Regions from separate parts of the Mycobacterium parmense genome, predicted to be linked through region 2. Evidence: riboswitches for the same ligand, from Rfam matches in the RefSeq annotation. Region 2 holds a riboswitch; each other region holds the start of a gene.
What was found. Region 2 has a riboswitch for magnesium ahead of G6N48_RS18535 (hypothetical protein). Riboswitches for the same ligand answer to the same signal wherever they lie in the genome.
Positions count from the first base shown of each region.

Region 1: it holds a riboswitch for magnesium, as region 2 does, so the genes downstream of both, G6N48_RS07065 (PPE family protein) here and G6N48_RS18535 (hypothetical protein) in region 2, are expected to answer to the same signal.
Region 3: it holds a riboswitch for magnesium, as region 2 does, so the genes downstream of both, G6N48_RS09010 (Rv1535 family protein) here and G6N48_RS18535 (hypothetical protein) in region 2, are expected to answer to the same signal.

Region 1 covers NZ_AP022614.1:1,539,532-1,545,576, reverse strand. The annotation lists gene G6N48_RS07070 (PPE family protein) at 513-1,712, shown strand; M-box (ykoK) riboswitch at 1,821-1,991, shown strand; gene G6N48_RS07065 (PPE family protein) at 2,367-3,569, shown strand; gene G6N48_RS07060 (PPE family protein) at 4,639-5,946, shown strand; gene G6N48_RS07055 (PPE family protein) at 6,005-6,045, shown strand, end outside.
Region 2 covers NZ_AP022614.1:4,007,978-4,014,022, forward strand. The annotation lists gene G6N48_RS18530 (NRAMP family divalent metal transporter) at 1-1,652, opposite strand, end outside; gene G6N48_RS18535 (hypothetical protein) at 1,721-1,933, opposite strand; M-box (ykoK) riboswitch at 2,201-2,428, opposite strand; gene G6N48_RS18540 (O-methyltransferase) at 2,554-3,213, shown strand; gene G6N48_RS18545 (acyltransferase family protein) at 3,217-5,220, opposite strand; gene G6N48_RS18550 (SRPBCC family protein) at 5,465-5,929, opposite strand.
Region 3 covers NZ_AP022614.1:2,028,060-2,034,104, forward strand. The annotation lists gene ileS (isoleucine--tRNA ligase) at 1-2,586, opposite strand, end outside; gene G6N48_RS09010 (Rv1535 family protein) at 2,873-3,115, opposite strand; M-box (ykoK) riboswitch at 3,395-3,564, opposite strand; gene G6N48_RS09015 (NAD(P)H-dependent flavin oxidoreductase) at 3,715-4,839, opposite strand; gene G6N48_RS09020 (carboxymuconolactone decarboxylase family protein) at 4,983-5,549, opposite strand.

The sequences.
Region 1 (6,045 bases), 2.5 Mb from region 2:
CCCGCAAAGAATGCGGGTCGCCGGATAGCCCACCGCGAGTCGCGTTGATCCGTGCAACGCCTGGTGTCACGATGACCCGGAATGCACTCGTCAGGCGAAGCACCTTGCGTTAAACGGGCCGTTCATGTCGCGCGGTGGCACCCGTCTGACGCCGCGCTGCCTGGCGCGAAGCGCCGGAAACGGCCGCGGCCGGCAAACGGGCCCGGACTCCGGCAGGAGGTGGGCGGACTGGGCCGACAGGCAATTGCTGTGCGTAATCCATGACCGTTTCTCCGATCCGGTCGCGGCGCCCTGGTGCGGCCGTTGCGGACGGCCCGCCGCCGGGGACCTGACCAGACGCCGGGCAGCCCAGGTGCACGCCGATCCGCGGCGCCTCGACACCACGACAGCGGCCAAAATCCCAGACCGGGTCGGACCATCCCACAGGGAGATCCGATGTCAATTGTGCCGCAATCGAATTCGTCACCGGCTGGGTCAGGCCGCGATGAATCGCCAACGAGGGGGTGCTGACCGTGGACTACGGCGCCCTACCACCCGAGATCAATTCCACCCGCATGTATTCCGGTCCCGGCTCGGCGCCGATGCTGGCCGCCGCGGCGGCTTGGGACGGGCTGGCCGCCGAGCTGTACTCCACGTCGTCGACCTACCAAACGGTGGTCTCGGGCCTGGTCGGCGAAGGCTGGCTGGGGCCGGCGTCGGCCTCGATGGCGGCGGCCGTCGCGCCCTACGTGGTGTGGTTGACCGGCGCCGGGGCGCAGGCCGGGCAGTCCGCGGCTCAGGCCACGGCGGCGGCAGGCGCCTACGAGGCGGCGTACTCCATGACCGTGCCCCCGGCCGTCGTCGCGTCGAACCGGGCCCAGCTCGCCACGCTGATCGCCACCAACTTCCTGGGACTGAACACCCCGGCGATCGCGGCCACCGAGGCGCAGTACGGCGAGATGTGGGCCCAGGACGCGGCCGCGATGTATGCCTACGCGGCCAGTTCGGCGGTGGCCGCGGTCCTCAAACCGTTCAGCCAGCCGCCGCAGACGGCAAACCCGGCCGCGCAGGCGGCCCAGGCCGGGGCCGTCGCCCAGGCCACCGGCCCGGCCGCGGTCAGCGGCGCGCAGACGACGCTGTCGGAGTTGACGTCGGCCGTCCCGGCGGCGCTGCAATCCCTTGCGGCGCCGCTGAGTACGAATCCCGTCTGGCAGTTCCTGAACTCCAATTTCTTCAACGGGTTGAGCTCGGCCGGATACGTGAACCCCGCGATCATCACCCCCGCGGTCACCAGCGGGTTGTCGGACCTCAACTCGCTGCAGACCCCCGGATTGGTGCCCCCCGTCGCACCGCCCGGCGGCTTCAGCATCCCGTCGTTCGCGAGCCTGAACACACCCGCGTTCTCGAACCTGGTGTCGGCCAACGGCGCCGCGGGATACTCGGGCTTCGGCGGGGTTACATCAACGATGGCCCGTGCCACCCTGGTGGGGAGATTGTCTGTGCCGCAAGCCTGGACGACGGCAGCTCAGGTGGCGAACCCGGCGGGCGTGACATTCGCGGGGGGTGGCTGGACCAACGCGGTGGGCCCGGGCGCCGGTGCTGCGCAGGCGGTCCCGGCCGGCGTGCCCGGCATGCCGGGCATGCCGGCGGCCGCGTCGGGCCACGGGTTCGGCCACGGGCCGCGCTATGGCTTCCGCGTGAACGTGATGCCCCGGCCGCCGGCGGCCGGGTAGCTACATCCGCGAAAATCGCCGCGTGCAGCTGATTTCGGGGGTAGCCTGTTGCGAGTCGATGGCAAGTAGGCTTGACTCGCCTTGATCTTGGTGTCACCATAGCCAAAGCAAGCACCTCGCTAGGTGAGGCGTCTGCACGGATATAGGCCACTGACCTCGAACGTCGAAAGACGCCCAGGGTCAGGACAGCTCTTCCCGGCTTAAGGGTTGAGCCCAAGTGGCTTCCGGTCCTACCGGATACGCCGTGTGGTGCCAAAGCTCTGACGAGAGGGGTGCCGTGCCCGGGCGTTCGATCCGGGCGCTCCTCCCTATGTGCATTCGATGGCATCCCCGTATGCCTTGGCCGTGAGGAGGTGAGAGCGAGATGAGTCCCGACGATGGTCCGTATTCCAGATCGACGACCATTTCGTTGCGATCCGGCCCCGGCCGTAATGGCATCTGAATCGGTTTGACCCACCGATAGACAACCGCGCGTTTGCTTTTCGCGTGCGTGTTCAAACTTGCGGCAGCATCGTGGATTTCGTGGCCTCGACTTCCTGCTGCCGCGGAACCTGTTGATCCCCAACACATTCACCGCTGCGCTGCGCACGAGGTCGGTTCGTGTGCGCCCACCGAACCATAAAAAGCCCGACTCATCCGAGAAGGAGGCAGGCAATGTTGGACTTCGCAATGCTGCCACCTGAAATCAATTCCGGCCGCATCTACTCCGGTGCAGGTTCGGCGCCGATGCTGGCCGCCGCTTCGGCGTGGAACGGGCTTGCCGCGGAGCTGCGTTCGGCCGCGCTGTCCTACCACTCGGTGCTCTCGGCGTTGACCGGCGAGGAGTGGCACGGGCCGGCCGCGGCATCGATGGCGGCGGCGGCCACTCCCTACGTGGCGTGGATGAGCATCGCCGCCGCGCAGGCCGAGCAGACCGCGAGCCAGGCCGAGGCCGCCGCCGCGGCCTACGAGGCCGCATTCGCCGCCACGGTGCCGCCGCCGTTGATCGCGGCCAACCGCGCTCAGCTGGCAACGCTGATCGCCACGAACATTCTGGGGCAGAACACTCCGGCGATCGCGGCCACCGAGGCCCAGTACGCCGAGATGTGGGCCCAGGACGCGGCGGCCATGTACGGCTACGCCGCCTCCTCGGCGGTGGCGAGCCAACTGACGCCGTTCACCGAGCCGCGGCAGGCGACCACCGCCGGCGCGACGACGGCGCAGGCGGCCGCGGTCAGCCAGGCCGTCGCGACGCCGGCCGGGACGCAGCAGGGGGCGCTGTCGGAGTTGATGTCGGCACTGCCCACCGCGCTGCAGGGCCTGGCGTCGCCGACGTCGGCGACCTCGCCCGCCTCGGGGCTGTCCGGGGTTGTCGACCTGCTGACCGGATCAAGCTCGGGATCGACTGCGCTGGACAACTTCTGGAGCACCTGGGGACCGGACGCCAACATCTGGAACACGGTCTTCTCGTCGGGGTTCTACATGCCGAGCAACACGATGGCCCCCTTCCTGGGCCTGCTCGGGGCCCAGGCCGCCGGCAACGCGGCCGGCGACGCGGCAGGGCAGGCGGCCACCAGCGCGCTCGGTGACGCGGTGGCGGGACCCATCGGCGGGCTCGGCAGCGCGGTCTCGGCCGGGCTGGGCCACGCGTCGATCATCGGCCCGTTGTCCGTGCCGCCGAGCTGGACCGCGCCGGCACCGCTGGCCGGCCCGCTGGCTTCCACGCTGGGAGGCACCCCGATGGTGCCGCCCCCGGCGATGGCGGCCGGGCTGCCGGGGATGCCGTTCGGCAACGTGGCCGCCCAGCCGTACGGACGGGCCATGCCGCAGTATGGCTTTCGCCCCTCCTTCGTGGCGCGCCCGCCGGCGGCCGGATAGCGGGGGCCGGGCCGCGGAGTTCGCGCAGCCAAGCGAACCACGCTGCCCGCGCTGTCGACTCCGCATTTGCGGAAGCCAGGGCGGTCGGCGCAGGTTGACCAGGGTGCGACGCAAGTTCTGCCCAGCCACACGGGCTGCGCAAAAAGCCTATCTGTGTCGCTGTGCGCGAACCGCAGGGCAGGGCTCACAGTAAACCCCCAGTAGCTAATCAGCCCCGTGGCAGTTTAACTCCCTTAACCTTCTTGGTGAATTCTAGGAGAACTGTTATGCAAGTAACTAGGAGTCTCGCGGGTCGTGTGTTCGCGGCGCCCCTTTGCCTGCGGGTGGCTTCGCTGGGTGGCCGGCATGGGGCTCCCGTCCGCGACGCGTCGACCGCCGGCGATGTGACGGGCGGCGCGAGCGATACCGGCGCCGGGGGCCGACGGTGTCGTCGCCGCGAGCTGGGCGTGGCCGCATCCGCCGGTCGAAGACAACCGGGAGAAAACGCCCTCAGGTGTGAATCGCGGCACTCCGCTGCGGCCCGGCATTAGTCGTTCATCGCAATTACGAATTCTTTGCCACCAGCGAAATAGGGGGTTTGACAGATTCGAATAGTTTCGCAATAAAATAGGCACTCCAGGCATTGTGATGCTGTCGGCGATTTAGCCGCTGGCTCATTTAGCGTTGTGAGAAACTCGCACGGTTCTAGCTATAGTTCCGTGGATTATTCATGGGCGGAATCGTTCAGAATGCACAGGTCAGCGTGCTTTTTGGATGTTTCAGCCCTGGAAGTTCTCACACCGCGCGGAGGTGCTGTGACATTTACTTTTTACTTTAAGTTACTCAGCGGGAACCTCAGGTGAATACGGTCCGGTGACTGCTGCCGCTATATTTGCAGCGGAGCGTGGTTCGGAGTAAGACGGGCGACACTGCTGAACGTTTTGAGCGAAGGAAGTACGGGTCGATTGGATTTCAAGCACATGGATTCCAAGGCGCTTTTGATGGGTTTGGTAAGAGGTGCGGCGTGGTCGCGTACGGGGGTCGCATGCCGTGCATACCATGACGCCCACCCGAGGGACCGGAGGGTTTAATGTTCGATTTCGGTGCGCTACCGCCGGAGATCAATTCGGGCCGGATGTACGTCGGCGCCGGGTCGGGACCCCTGCTGGCCGCCGCGGCGGCCTGGGACGACCTCGCCTCGGAGCTGCAATCCGCCGGCGCGTCGTACAACTCGACGCTGGCGAGCCTGACGGCAGGACCGTGGACGGGTCCGTCATCGATAGCCATGGCGGCCGCCGCCGCACCCTACGTCGCGTGGATCAACTCGACCGGAGCGCAGGCCGAGCTGGCGGGCACGCAGGCCAAGCTTGCCGCGGCGGCGTACGAGACCGCCTTCGCCGCGACGGTGCCCCCGCCGGTGATCGCCGCCAACCGGGCTCTGCTGATGGCGCTCATCGCCACCAACTTCCTGGGCCAGAACACGCCGGCAATCGCGGCCACCGAGGCCCAGTACGCCGAGATGTGGGCCCAGGACGCTGCGGCCATGTACGCCTACGCAAGTTCCTCCTCCGTGGCGACCCAGCTGCAGACGTTCGTGGAGCCGCCGCAGACGACGAGCAACACGACCGCCCAGGCCGCGGCGGCCACCCAGGCCGCCAACACTCCCGCCGCGTCCGTCGGTTCCGAGGTGTCGCAGTTCCTGAACTACGTGCCGACATTCCTGCAGAATCTGGGATCGACCCTCGTGTCACCGACGGCACCGACGGCGACGACCGGGAACCTGCTTTCGGGGCTCAATCTGCCGCAGTTGGTGAACCTGTCCGCGCTGCCCCCGGGACTGAACGCCGACCTGACCGCCTGGAACAACATCATCTCGGTCACCGCCAGCGGGCCCTACTCCCTGCAGGGCCTCACCTCCATAGCGGGTGGCCCGTTCCTGTCGTTCGGGCAGGTGTACTCGTATGCCCAGAACGGGCAGGGCCTTGCCGCCTTCGGCGCGGTGAAGCCCATCACCGGCGCCCTGGCGCCGTTGACCAGCGGTGCCGCGGTGAACCTGAGTTCTGCTGTCGGGGGCGTGCCGGTATCGGGAGCGATGGGTAAGGCGGCGCTGGTCGGCAGCATGTCGGTGCCGCAGGGCTGGACCGAGGCCGCTCCGGCGATCCGGACGCTCGCCCAGGTGCTGCCCGCCAACCTGGCCGCCGCTCCGGCGGCCTCGCTCGCTGGCGAGGGCGGCGTTTTCAGTCAGATGGCCCTGTCGAGCCTGGCCGGACGTGCGGTGGGCGCCGCCACGTTCCAGTCCGCGAGCAGCGGCAGCGCAGCGGCCAGTGCACTCGGTGGGGTGCTCGAGGCCGACCCCGCCGCCGCCACCATCATCGTGATCCCGGTGCTGGAGGACTGACGGCGATGACCAACGAATCCTTCACCCAGGCGCGACCGATCAGGCAAGGGGTCTAGACATGTTTTACGGAGCATTCCCGCCGGAGTTCAATTCGGGCCG
Region 2 (6,045 bases):
GCGAAGTTCGGTGTCTGCCAGCCGGCCCGGTCCGCTCGACGCACGGCCCGGCGCTCGGCGCGCGTGAGCAGCGCCGCGTCGTCGAGTGCATCGATTTCATCCGGGTTCAGACCACCCCCGAGCGTCAGCACGATGGCCGCCGCGTCCCGCCGTTGCCGATGTCTGCGGCCGGCAACGATGACCGCGGCGCCGCCGACCACGCCGACCACCGCGCCGGCCGCCAAACCGGCCTCGATCGTGAACGTCGAGAGGCCCGGAAAGAAGGTGGTCGCCGTCAGTGCCAACGACAGCAGCACCAGGCACCAGATGATGGTCCACGCAACGATGTTCTGCCGCACGGAATTAACCCACGGGCCCAGCACCGCGCGGTCGTTGCAGAGCAGGACCAAAAAGACGGTGGCCGAAGGCAACAGCACACCGGCGAGCGCCTGGACGCCCTGGGTCACCAGGCCCAGGACATAGTCCGGGCTGAAGGCGATCGCGGCCGAACCCGCGAGCAGCAACGCATAACCGCCGTAGAACGATGGGGCCTCGCTGATCTTCCAGTGCAGCGAATGCCGTCTCCCTATGGCATCCCCGACGGCATAGGTGGTGGCCAGCCCGACGGCGTTGGCGCCGATCAGCGATGCGTCCAACAGGATGATGGCGAACAGCACACCGGCCGTCCCGCCCAGGTGCCTGGACAGATCCGACGCCACCGCGCCGGCATCGGTGAAGTTGCCGGCGTCGGGACTACCGCCCAGTCCGAATGCGGTCACCGCCATCAGCGCCGTGGCACCCGTCATGACCACAACGATTCCGACGACCAGGTCGGCCCGGCCGTAGGGGATCCATCGCGCGGTGATGCGCTTGTCGACCACGTTGGATTGCTGAAAGAACAACTGCCATGGCGCCACCGTGGTCCCGACGATCGCGACGACCAACAGCAGCACGGTGGAGTCGAGCCCACCGGGGAATTGCGGGATCAGCCCGGCGACAGACGCTTTCGGGGAGGGATGCGCCAGCAGCACCATCGGGATTATCACGAGGTTCACCGCGATCAGCGCGAACATCAACCGCTCCCAGCGCCGAAACGACCCCCCGGCCACCACGGCGAAGAGCAACACCGCCGCCGCCGGGATCGCGACGATTTTCGGGCAGCCCAGAAAACCCAAGGCCAGCGATACGCCGATGAATTCTGTGACGATCGTCAAGGCGTTCAGGATCAACAGATCCCCGACGCTGAATGCGCCCCAGAACCTGCCGAACCGCTCGAAGATCAAGCGCGCGTGCCCCACCCGGGCCACCGCGCCGAGCCGCAACACCATTTCCTGATTCACGTACAGCACCGGAATCAGCAGAACCAGGGTCCACAAGAGGCCCATCCCGTAGTTCTGGCCCGCCTGGGCGTACGTCGCGACTCCGCCGGCGTCGTTGTCGCCCACCATGACGATGAGTCCGGGGCCGGTGATGACCAGCAGGGTCCGCAGGTGACGCCAGCGGCCGCTGAAGGCGTCCGATTCGTCGCGACGGATACGTCCGAACGCGCCGACGATGTCACCGACGTGAGCAGAATCCAGCACGTTCGGCCCGGCGTCCACATCCGGGTCGGCTGGTGCGATGCGGCCGAACAGGGAGATGCGGCGGCCGACGCGGGTCGGGATCGAAGTCATCGGATCCTCGCTATCGTGAACACGTTCGGGCTCGGGCCAAGTGGGGCATGCGGGGGCGGCGGAAACGATCACCGGCGGTTGCCGGCCTCACGCGGCGGATGCCCGCCGGGCGGGGCCGTGACAACCGCGATGGGCATCCGGGACACGTACAGGTCGGCGCGCTCCTGCGCGCTGAGCCCACGCGACGCCCGCACCTTCGTCAACAGCCGGCCGGCGCGCACCCGGGCCCGGCAGCGCAGCGACGAGCCACCGGAAAAACGTTGTGTGACAAACAAAGCCATGATCTTCTCCTGCCGCGTGCCCGCCCGGACCCCGTCACCAGCGCACTGGGGGCGGCGCAAATGCCGCGCGCAGGGGTGACGGCCGCCTGATGCTCAGGCCGTCAGCAGGATGCCGGATCCGGATCGGGACAAGATGGAATTCGGATAGGGACTGTCGCCCGGACTGCTCTCGCTCATCTCGCCCTCACCTCCTCACGGCCAAGACACACGCGGGTGTCATCACATTCACCTGAACGGAAGAGGCACGAGAAGGCGGCGGAACCGCCTGCCACACCCCTCTCGTCGGAGCTTCGGCACTGCACGGCGTATCCGGACTTGATCTATGGTCGCGACCCGCCGCGCCCGGCGTCGCCGCGCTTGCGATCGCTCCTCGTCCGGAAGCCACTTGGGCTCAACCCTTGGGTCCGGGAAGAGCTGTCCTGACCCGGGGCGTCTCTCGACGTTCGGGGTCAGTGGCCTGTGTCCGTGCAGACGCCTCACCTACCGAGGTGCTTGCGCCGTCCATGGTGGCACCGAAACCCATCAGCCGTCAAACGTCTTTACGTAACCCTTGCTTCAGGCTCCGGTAACCATATGGCCGGTTCGCCTTTCGCGACATCGCGGGGAATACGCTCGATGGCATGGCCAACACTCTGCAGGAACCCAGGGTCGCGAACGCGCTCGACCGCATGTACACCGAGGCAAAGAACCAGATGTCGCTGCTGCGCGACAGACACGGCGAGCTCCAGCGGAAGATGACCGCGCAGGAGCGCGCCGACGCGATGAGCGAGTTCTACATCCCGGTGACTCCTGAGGCCGGCCGGTTGCTCTACTCCCTGGTGCGGGCCACCAAGCCGGCCACGGTCGTCGAGTTCGGGATGTCGTTCGGGCTCAGCGCCGTTCACCTCGCATCCGCCGTGCGCGACAACGGCACCGGTCGGGTGGTGACCACCGAGCTCAGCGCGACGAAGATCGCCGCCGCGAAGAACACCTTCGCCGAAACCGGGCTGGCTGACCTCATCACCGTCCTCGAAGGGGATGCGCTGTCCACGCTGGCCGGCCTGGAGGGTCCGGTCGACTTCGTCCTGCTCGACGGCTGGAAGGATCTCTACCTGCCGATCATCGAATTGCTCGAACCGCGCCTGTCGCCGGGCGTGCTCGTCGTCGCCGACAACACCAATTCTCCCGAAACCCAGCCGTATCTCGACCGGGTGCGCAACCCGGACAACGGCTATGTCAGCTTCAACTTCCTCGTCCGAGACAGCGACAGCATGGAAATCAGCTGTCGCACGGGCGGTTAGCAACTAGCGCAGGGATTCCTCGAGCCACGGCGTCAACCACTTCACACCTTCCGGCGTGAGGTGGACGCCGTCGCTGCGCACCTTGATCCCGTCGACCTTGGCGGTGTAGACGCCGTCCGGGCACAGCTTCTTGTTCAGATCCAGAATCTGCACGTTGGGATGCCCGCTCACGGTCTTGCGAAGCATCGCGTTCCACAGGTTGACCCGGTCGGGTTGATCCTCCGGGTACAGCCGGCCGTCGGGTTTCTCCCCGCCACGGCTGTACGGCACCGTCGCGACGACGACGCGAACGCCGTTGGCGCTGACGATGTTCAGCGCCCGCTGCAATTCGGCGTTGAGGTAGGAGTCGAACGTCGGGTCGCCGATGTGGGTCCACTGTCCCTCGTTGACGCGGTCCACCGTCTCCCAGCGTCCGATCACCAGCAGCGCGGCGTCTGGCTGGTCCCGGCTGATCTGATTCGCCCAGCGAATCGGCCAGCCGTCACATTCCTGCCGTTGCTCGAGCGTCTGCCCGAGGTAGCGGTACGGAGTGCCGCGCACCAGGCTGCAGCCGATGACGGTGTGGTCCAGGAAGGCGAAGCCCGGGGTCGGCGGCAGATAGTGCATCCACGTCCAGCCAATGGAATCGCCGAAAACCGATACAGTGAACGGGCGGTTGGGGTTTCGCGGGCCGACCTGCCCGCTGCCGCCGGGCGGCGACGGAGACACCGCGGCGACCGCCGAGACACCGGGCGGCAGGCCGGCTTCGCGCAGCGCCGGGCCGGTTCCGACCGGGACCACCAACAGCGTCACCGCGGCGGCGCTGGCCACGGTGGCCGCAGCGAGCGGCAACAGCGGCACCCGGGCCGGCCGCCAACGCCTGATGGGCTGTTCGATCAGCCACCACGACGCGACGGCCACCACCAGCGTGGCACCGCAGCGCGCGGCGAACAGCTGGAGCCCGGTCCAGCCGGTGTGTTCCCCGTTGAGTGCGAGGAAGATCGGCCAGTGCCACAGGTAGACCCCGTAGGAGACGGTGCCCAGCCACACCAGAGGACGCGCGGCGAGTAGACGGGCGACCGCTCCCCGCTGCTCGAGAGCCACCGGGGCGACCACCAGAACGGAGGCGATCGCCACCCCGATCAGCAGACCGTGGCGAAATTCGCTCGCGCTGCCCGTCGCATAGTGTGCTGCCGCCGCCAGTCCGGCCAGGCCTGTCACCGGCAGCACGCGTGCGAGGCGGCGTCCCCACCGGGTTCCGATGAGGCACCAGCCCCGGTTCAGCGACGGCCAGTCCCGCACCAGCAGCGCGGCCGCCGCGGAGCCGATCAGCAACGCCTGCGCGCGGGTGTCGGTGCCGAAGTAGATCCGGTCGCGCGTGGCGTCGGAAACCCAGACCATGGCGGCCACCGCGGACGCCAGCGCCCCCAGGGTGGCTATCAGGAAGGCGGCGAACCGGACGCCGCCCACGGTGGCCCAGGTCAGGCGGCGCCTGGCCCGCGCGGCCAGCAGCAACGCCACCGCGATCAACAGAGCGGGCCAGAAGAAGTAGTACTGCTCCTCCACCCCCAGCGACCAGGTGTGCTGCAGCGGCGACGGCGGAGCGCCCTGCGTGAAATAGTCCGTCTTCGCAGCGACGAAGCGCCAGTTGGCAATCCAGAGGAACGCCGCGATCGCGTCGCTGCGCAGGCCGGTCAGGGCCTGGTAAGGCAGCAGTTCGCGGGCCGCGGCGACGGTGAGCACCATCAGCACCAGCGCCGGCAACAATCGCCGGGCGCGCCGGATCCAGAAACCGGGCAGGCCGATGCGGCCCGTGCGCCCCAGCTCGTCCAGCAGCAGCGAGGTGATGAGGAACCCGCTGAGGACGAAGAACACGTCGACGCCGATGAAGCCGCCGCCGACACCCGGGACGCCGCCGTGCCCGACGAGCACCAGCCCGACCGCGATCGCGCGCAGTCCGTCCAGTGCGGGAATTCCGTTGCGCCGCTCGGGTTGATCCCAGATCGCGAGGCGCCCCGCACGCCGCACGGGTGCGACCCATCGTCGCCGCGCAGCGTTGTGGGCCGGCGCGGGATCCGTCCCGCCCGGCTCAGCGCCCGTTTCTAGTGCGCCCTGACCGCCATGTCGCCCGGCGCCATAGTTGATGCCGATACGTCGCTACCCCTCCTGTTGATCGCAGCCAGCTTAAGGGCGGTGCGTCAGGATGCCGCGAAGACACGCGGTGACTTCGACGGCTCCGGCGGGGTGGGTGCCGGGGGGCGAAATCGGCCGCTCACCCCCGGGATTCGAAGTGGCGGGCGATCCCGGCCAGCATGGTGGCGTGCGCCTGGACCGCCTGGCGTGCCGTCGTCGCGGCGAGCGGCCGGGGCGCCGCGACGGTGATGCGCTCGACAAGCAGCGTGCCGCCGTCGGCCGGCTCGAAGCTCACCGCGCCGCGCAGACGGACGGCGGGCCACTGGTCGGCCTCGGTCGCCACCGCACCGTCGGCCCGCGTGAGCAGCCGCGCGCGGTAGGTGATCCTCATCGAGATCGGACCTAGCGGAATGCGGTCCACGACCCGATAGGTCTGGTCGTAGCCGTCCGGGGTCTCGCCGCGCGACAACACCTGCACCGACACGATCAGCGGGTGGACCAGCCTGATGTTGTCCAGGTCGACGTAGAATTCCCGGACGTCGTCCGGTTCCGCGGGCACGTGCTGGCTGAGCGTGTGCGTGGAACGCGCGATCCACCAGCTCATTCCGCGGCTCCGCGGCGGGTTCGGCCGAATCCGTTCATCGCACCATTGTCGCGTATGCCGGGTTCTGGCGGATATTGGTGGCCGGCGAAACGACTATTCCCTCGGTCGCGGAAGTG
Region 3 (6,045 bases), 2.0 Mb from region 2:
ATCGACGAATGGCTCCAGCCGCTTCGGGTCCTGCACGGCCACAGTCAGTTTCGGCAGCGGCAGCCTGACCCGCAGCTTCTTGGCCTTCCGCAGCGACGACGCCGCCGAGCACACTTCGCGCACCTGGTCCATCGCGGCCACCAGGTCGGCGTCGGCGGGCACCTCGCCGGCCTCCGGCCAGTCGGTCAGGTGCACCGACCGCCCGCCGGTGAGGCCGCGCCATATGAGCTCGGTCACCGACGGCAGCAGCGGGGCGGCCAGCCTGGCCGTCACCTCCAGCACGGTGTGCAGGGTGTCGATCGCGTCGACGTCCTCCTCCCAGAACCGCGAACGCGACCGCCGCACATACCAATTCGTCAGCGCCTCGGTGAACAGACGGAGGTGCTCGCAGGCCCGCGAGATGTCACAGCGATCCATCTCGGTGGTCAGGTCGTCGCGCAGCGCGGCCAGCTTGGCCAGGATGTAGCGGTCCAGCACCTGCCGCGAATCGGTGCGCCAGTTACCGGCTTTGGGCGCGTAGAGCGCCAGGAAGCTGTAGGCGTTCCACAGCGGCAGCAGCACCTGCCGCACGCCCTCGCGGATGCCCTGCTCGGTGACGATCAGGTTGCCGCCGCGCAGGATCGGCGAAGCCATCAGGAACCACCGCATGGCGTCGGAGCCGTCGCGGTCGAACACCTCGCCGACGTCGGGGTAGTTGCGCAGCGACTTGCTCATCTTCTGGCCGTCGGAGCCCAGCACGATCCCGTGCGCCACACAGGTTTTGAACGCCGGGCGATCGAACAGCGCGGTGGCCAGCACGTGCAGCGTGTAGAACCAGCCGCGGGTCTGGCCGATGTACTCTACGATGAAGTCGCCCGGGTAGTGGGTCTCGAACCAATCGGCATTCTCGAACGGGTAGTGCACCTGGGCGTACGGCATGGACCCGGAGTCGAACCACACGTCGAGCACGTCGGGGATGCGCCGCATCGTGCTGCGACCGCTCGGGTCGTCGGGGTTGGGCCGGGTCAGCTCGTCGATGTAAGGCCGGTGCAGATTGTCAGGGCGCACCCCGAAATCGCGCTCCAGCTCGTCGAGGCTGCCGTACACGTCGATCCGCGGATGGGCGGGGTCGTCGGACTTCCACACCGGAATCGGGGTGCCCCAGTAGCGGTTTCGCGAGATCGACCAGTCCCGGGCGCCCTGCAGCCACTTCCCGAACTGGCCGTCCTTGACGTGCTCTGGATACCAGGTGATCTGCTGGTTGAGTTCGACCATCCGGTCCCGGAATTGGGTGACCGACACGAACCACGACGACACCGCCCGGTAGATCAGCGGGTTACGGCAGCGCCAGCAGTGCGGGTAGGGGTGCTCGTAGGTCTCGTGCCGCAGCAGCACCGCGCCGTTGGCGGCCACCGGGCCGCCGGCGTTCTTCAGGTCGCGGATGATGTGCGGGTTGGCGTCGAAGACGCGCTGGCCCCGGTAATCCGGCACGCTGGAGTCGAAACGCCCTTTCGAGTCGACCGGGGTGACCGGCACGATGCCGGCCGCCTCGCAGACCGCCATGTCGTCCTCGCCGTAGGCGGGCGCCATGTGCACGATCCCCGTGCCGTCCTCGGTGGTCACGAAGTCGCCGGGCAGCACCTGAAAGGCGTCGGCAGTGTCCATGAAATACGGAAAAGGCGGCAGGTATCGGGTGCCGAGCAGGTCGGCGCCGCGGTAGCTGCCGAGCACCTCGGGTTCCTCGCCCAGCTCACGGGCGTAGGCGGCCAGCCTCGCCTCGGCCAGCACGAATCGCCGCTCCCCCACCCGGACCTGCACGTAGGTCACCTCGGGGTTGACCGCGACCGCGAGGTTCGACGGCAGCGTCCACGGCGTCGTCGTCCAGATCAGCAGGTAGGCGCCGTCCACCGGGCCGCCGACCGCCTGGAATCCCACCGTGAGTGCCGGGTCCTGCCGGCTCTGGTAGACGTCGTCGTCCATCCGTAGTTCGTGGTTGGACAGGGGGGTTTCGTCGCGCCAGCAGTACGGCAACACGCGATAGCCCTCGTAGGCCAGGCCCTTGTCCCACAGCTGTCTGAACGCCCAGATCACCGACTCCATGTACGGCAGATCCAGCGTCTTGTAGTCGTTGTCGAAGTCCACCCAGCGGGCCTGGCGGGTCACGTAGGCCCGCCACTCATCGGTGTAGCGCAGCACCGATTCGCGGCAGGCGTCGTTGAACGCGGCAATGCCCATGTCGTCGATCTGGGACTTGTCGGTGATGCCGAGCTGGCGTTCGACTTCGAGTTCGGCGGGCAGCCCGTGGGTGTCCCAGCCGAAGCGGCGCTCGACCTTGTAGCCACGCATGGTGCGGTACCGCGGGACGATGTCCTTGACGTAACCGGTGAGCAGGTGCCCGTAGTGCGGCAGCCCGTTGGCGAACGGCGGCCCGTCGTAGAACACGTATTCCTCGGCGCCGTCGCGGCGGGCGATGCTGGCGCGAAACGTATCGTCGCGGGCCCAGTAGTCGAGGACGTCGAGCTCGAGCGCCGGAAAGTTGGGGGCGCCGTCGGCCAGCTTCGGATATGCCCGGACGGGCTGAACCCCGTGGTCCGTCTGATCAGTCACGATGCGCGTCGTCTCCCGTGCCGTTACTCAGGCCGGGGACGACGACGCGCCAGTGGCGCGAGCGCCGCGGTACCACCCCGCTTGCCGCGCTGCCGCGCGGCCGCTCGTTGAAGGCTGTGACGGGCCTACCCGTTCGGTTCTACTGGGCCGGGCCGGCTGTTCTTCCGAATGCTCCCCGGTGATGGCCGGATCGACGCGGTTAAATGCTACCGCGAGACTGCAACTGCCGACGCAAACGCCGAGCGACTCCGTCGGCAGTTGCCGCCTCGCGGTGCAAAACGCACCATCAGGCCCGCACTTCGAGCACACCGGCCCGCCACAGGGCGGCGTACACGTGGCGCAGCGGGATGCTCAGCAGCCGGGCCGCGCCGTCCACCAGCGGGTCGCCGGCCGCGACGGAACGCAGGACGTCGGCGCCGCGCGTCGCCTTCTTGGGTGCCGCGGCTGCGACGGTGTCGGCGTCGCGCACCACCGTCAGCTTGCGGGCGGGGGCCACGGCTACCACTTCGTCGTACAGAACTGCGGTCATGATCGCCTCCTAGAGGGACTCCAAACGGGGATTAACTGGACTGACGTGTCCCGTCCCGTTGTGGTTCCGGTTCCAGAAACGCTTGGCCGATAAGGCGTTTAGCGTTACGACGACTCAGGCGAGAACGTCGTGCCGGAGACCGGATCGGGACGCGTAGTTCGGATATCGATCCGGACTATCGCTGGAACTCATACGTCCCTCACCTCCTCGCGGTCACGACATGCGCGGTTGTCCGCGCACGATTGCAGCAGGAGAACAGGACCCGACAAATGCCGGAGAACCGCACCCCTCTCGTCAGAGCTTCGACACCACACGACGTGTCCGGTTGCCCGGAAGCCACCTGGGCTCAACCCTTAATCCGGGAGGAGCTGTCCTGACCCGGGGCGTCTTTCGACGTTCGGGGTCAGTGGCCTGTATTCGTGTAGACGCCTCACCTAACGAGGTGCATACCTGACCGATGATGCACGACGGGTCCGACAGGGTCAAACTTCTCGGCAGCACTTTTCCGAATCTTTACGAAGTTCCCCGGGACGCACACAGGACGCACACAGGCGCTGTCCAGCTTCGGTATTGAGCGGCGGATGCGGCAACGGGGTCGCTCACCTGTCCACCAGGCCGTCGAGGCGCCCGATCGTGTCGATGAACTCCTCGACCATGTCCAGGACGACCGAACGCGCCGGCCGGACCCGATCCAGCGAACCGACCACCTGACCCACGAAATAGGTGGCCAGCTCGCGGGCCTGAGAACCCGACTGGGCGGCCGCCTTGTTGATGCGCACCTGCGACTCGGTGACCAGCGCGCTTTGCAACGGCATGCCCAGCGGATCGGGGCTGTCCCGCCGCTCCCACTCGTCGGTCCAGGCCGTGCGGAGCATCCGCGCCGGCTTGCCCGTCAGCGAGCGCGAGCGCACGGTGTCCGAGGAGGTCGCGGCCAGGAACTTCTCCTTGACGACGGGGACCGTCTCGGCCTCTTCGGTGGTCAGCCAGACCGACCCGCACCACACGCCCTCGGCCCCGAGGGCCAGAGCCGCGGCGACCTGACGACCGCGGGCGATGCCGCCCGCGGCCAGCACGGGAGTCGGCGCGACCGCGTCCACGACCTCCGGCACCAGCACCATGGTGGCCACCTCGCCGGTGTGCCCGCCTGCCTCGGTGCCCTGCGCGACGATGAGGTCGACGCCCAGCTCCGCGTGCCGCCGCGCGTGCCGCGTGGTGCCGGCCAGCGCGGCGACCAGCACATCGTGGTCGTGGGCGCGCTCGACCAGGTCGGCGGGCGGCGAGCCGAGCGCGCTCGCGATCAGCCGAATGCGGTGGGCGAAAGCCACTTCCACCAGCGGCTCGTAGCCCTTCGGTGAGATGTTGAGGCCGCCCGCGGAGGCCAGCCCCTCGTCGGGGGCCGCGGTGACGCCGTAGCGGGACAGCAGGTCGTCGACGAACGCGCGGTGTTCCTCGGGCAACAGTGTGCGGGCCTGTTTCGCGTCGATCCCGCCCCGCTCGGCACCGACGTACTTCGGCGGCAACAACAAATCGACGCCGTAGGGTTTGCCCCCGGTCTGCTCGTCGATCCAGCACAGCTCCTTTTCGAGCCGCTGGGGGCTGTGTGCGACGGCGCCGAGGACTCCGAATCCGCCGGCGTTGGTCACCGCCGCCACCACGTCTCGGCAATGGCTGAAGGCACAGATGGGGAACTCGACGCCGAGCATCTCGGCCACTGCGGTTCGCATTGGCCAGACGCTAGAAGTCGGTGGCGCTCAGGTCAATCAAGCTCCCGGTCGGCCCCGCGCCGAACGCGTACCCGGGGCGACGAAATCCCGTATCCCACAACGTGGTTGGCCGTTCGCACGGCGTCCGGGGGAGCGGGCGGCGCTCAGCCGGGCGGGCGACCGTCCGGTGGCCAGCTCGAGACGCCGTCCTCCAGCGGAACCTCCAGGCTCTGCAGAATCGACGCGACCATGCGCCACGCGCCGATCGCGCTCACGATTTCGATGAGAACCTTTGTATCGCCGTTGAATTCGCGCCGACACGCCGCCCAGCTGGCGGCGCTGACCGCGCCGTCGCGCACCACGTCGTCGGTGGCCGCCAGCACGGCGCGCTCAGCCGGCCCGAACGGCTCGTAGTTCTGCCAGTCACGCACCCCGAGCAAGTCGTCGGCGGTCACCCCCAACCGCGAGGCGACGCGCCAGTGCTGCGTCCATTCGTAATCGCAGGCGGTGAGCCAGCCGATCCGCATGATGACCAGCTCGCGCAGCCGCTGGTCGAGTGCGCCGTGCCAGAGCATCGTGGCGAGCAGGTCGTTGATGGCGCGAGCCAACGGCGGATGGTGCAGCAGGACTTGGAAAATGCTGAGTTCGGCCATGTAGTCGGGCACGGCCGCCTCGTCGGCGGCGGCCTTGGCCTCGCCGAGCGGCAATCCGGGCACTCGCGCTGATGTCATGGTGTGCGCACTCCGCCTCCTCGCCGGACACCGGCCGCGCGGCCGTCGGGACTTAGCTGAGCGACGCCCCCAGCACACCTATGGCACGCCCCCGGCAGCCCTGCGTTGGCCGGCTTTCGTTGCGTCAGAGTTGCGATCATAAAGATTCAGCGATTCTCGCGCGGGTCTTCGCAATAACACCTATCATGCCGTGATTGGCCATACCGTTGTGCGTTCAATTGACGCATCCTGCCCCTTTCCAGGGGTTCGGTTATTGCGTGATGCGAAGACCCACTAACCGTTAGTTAGCCTAACCTGAAGCGCGCCGCTTACCCTGTTACATCCGGGCGGGGGCGACCCTCGCCTCATCCACGAGCCGAGCCTCGGCCGTCGCCCGTCCGACCCGCCCGGATCTGACGCCGACCGTGCCGAGAAAACGCGTACCACGTTGGCGCACACTGCGTCTAGCTGCGATTTTGGAATGATTCTCGGTATCCACGCGTCGTCGGCCGGCCCC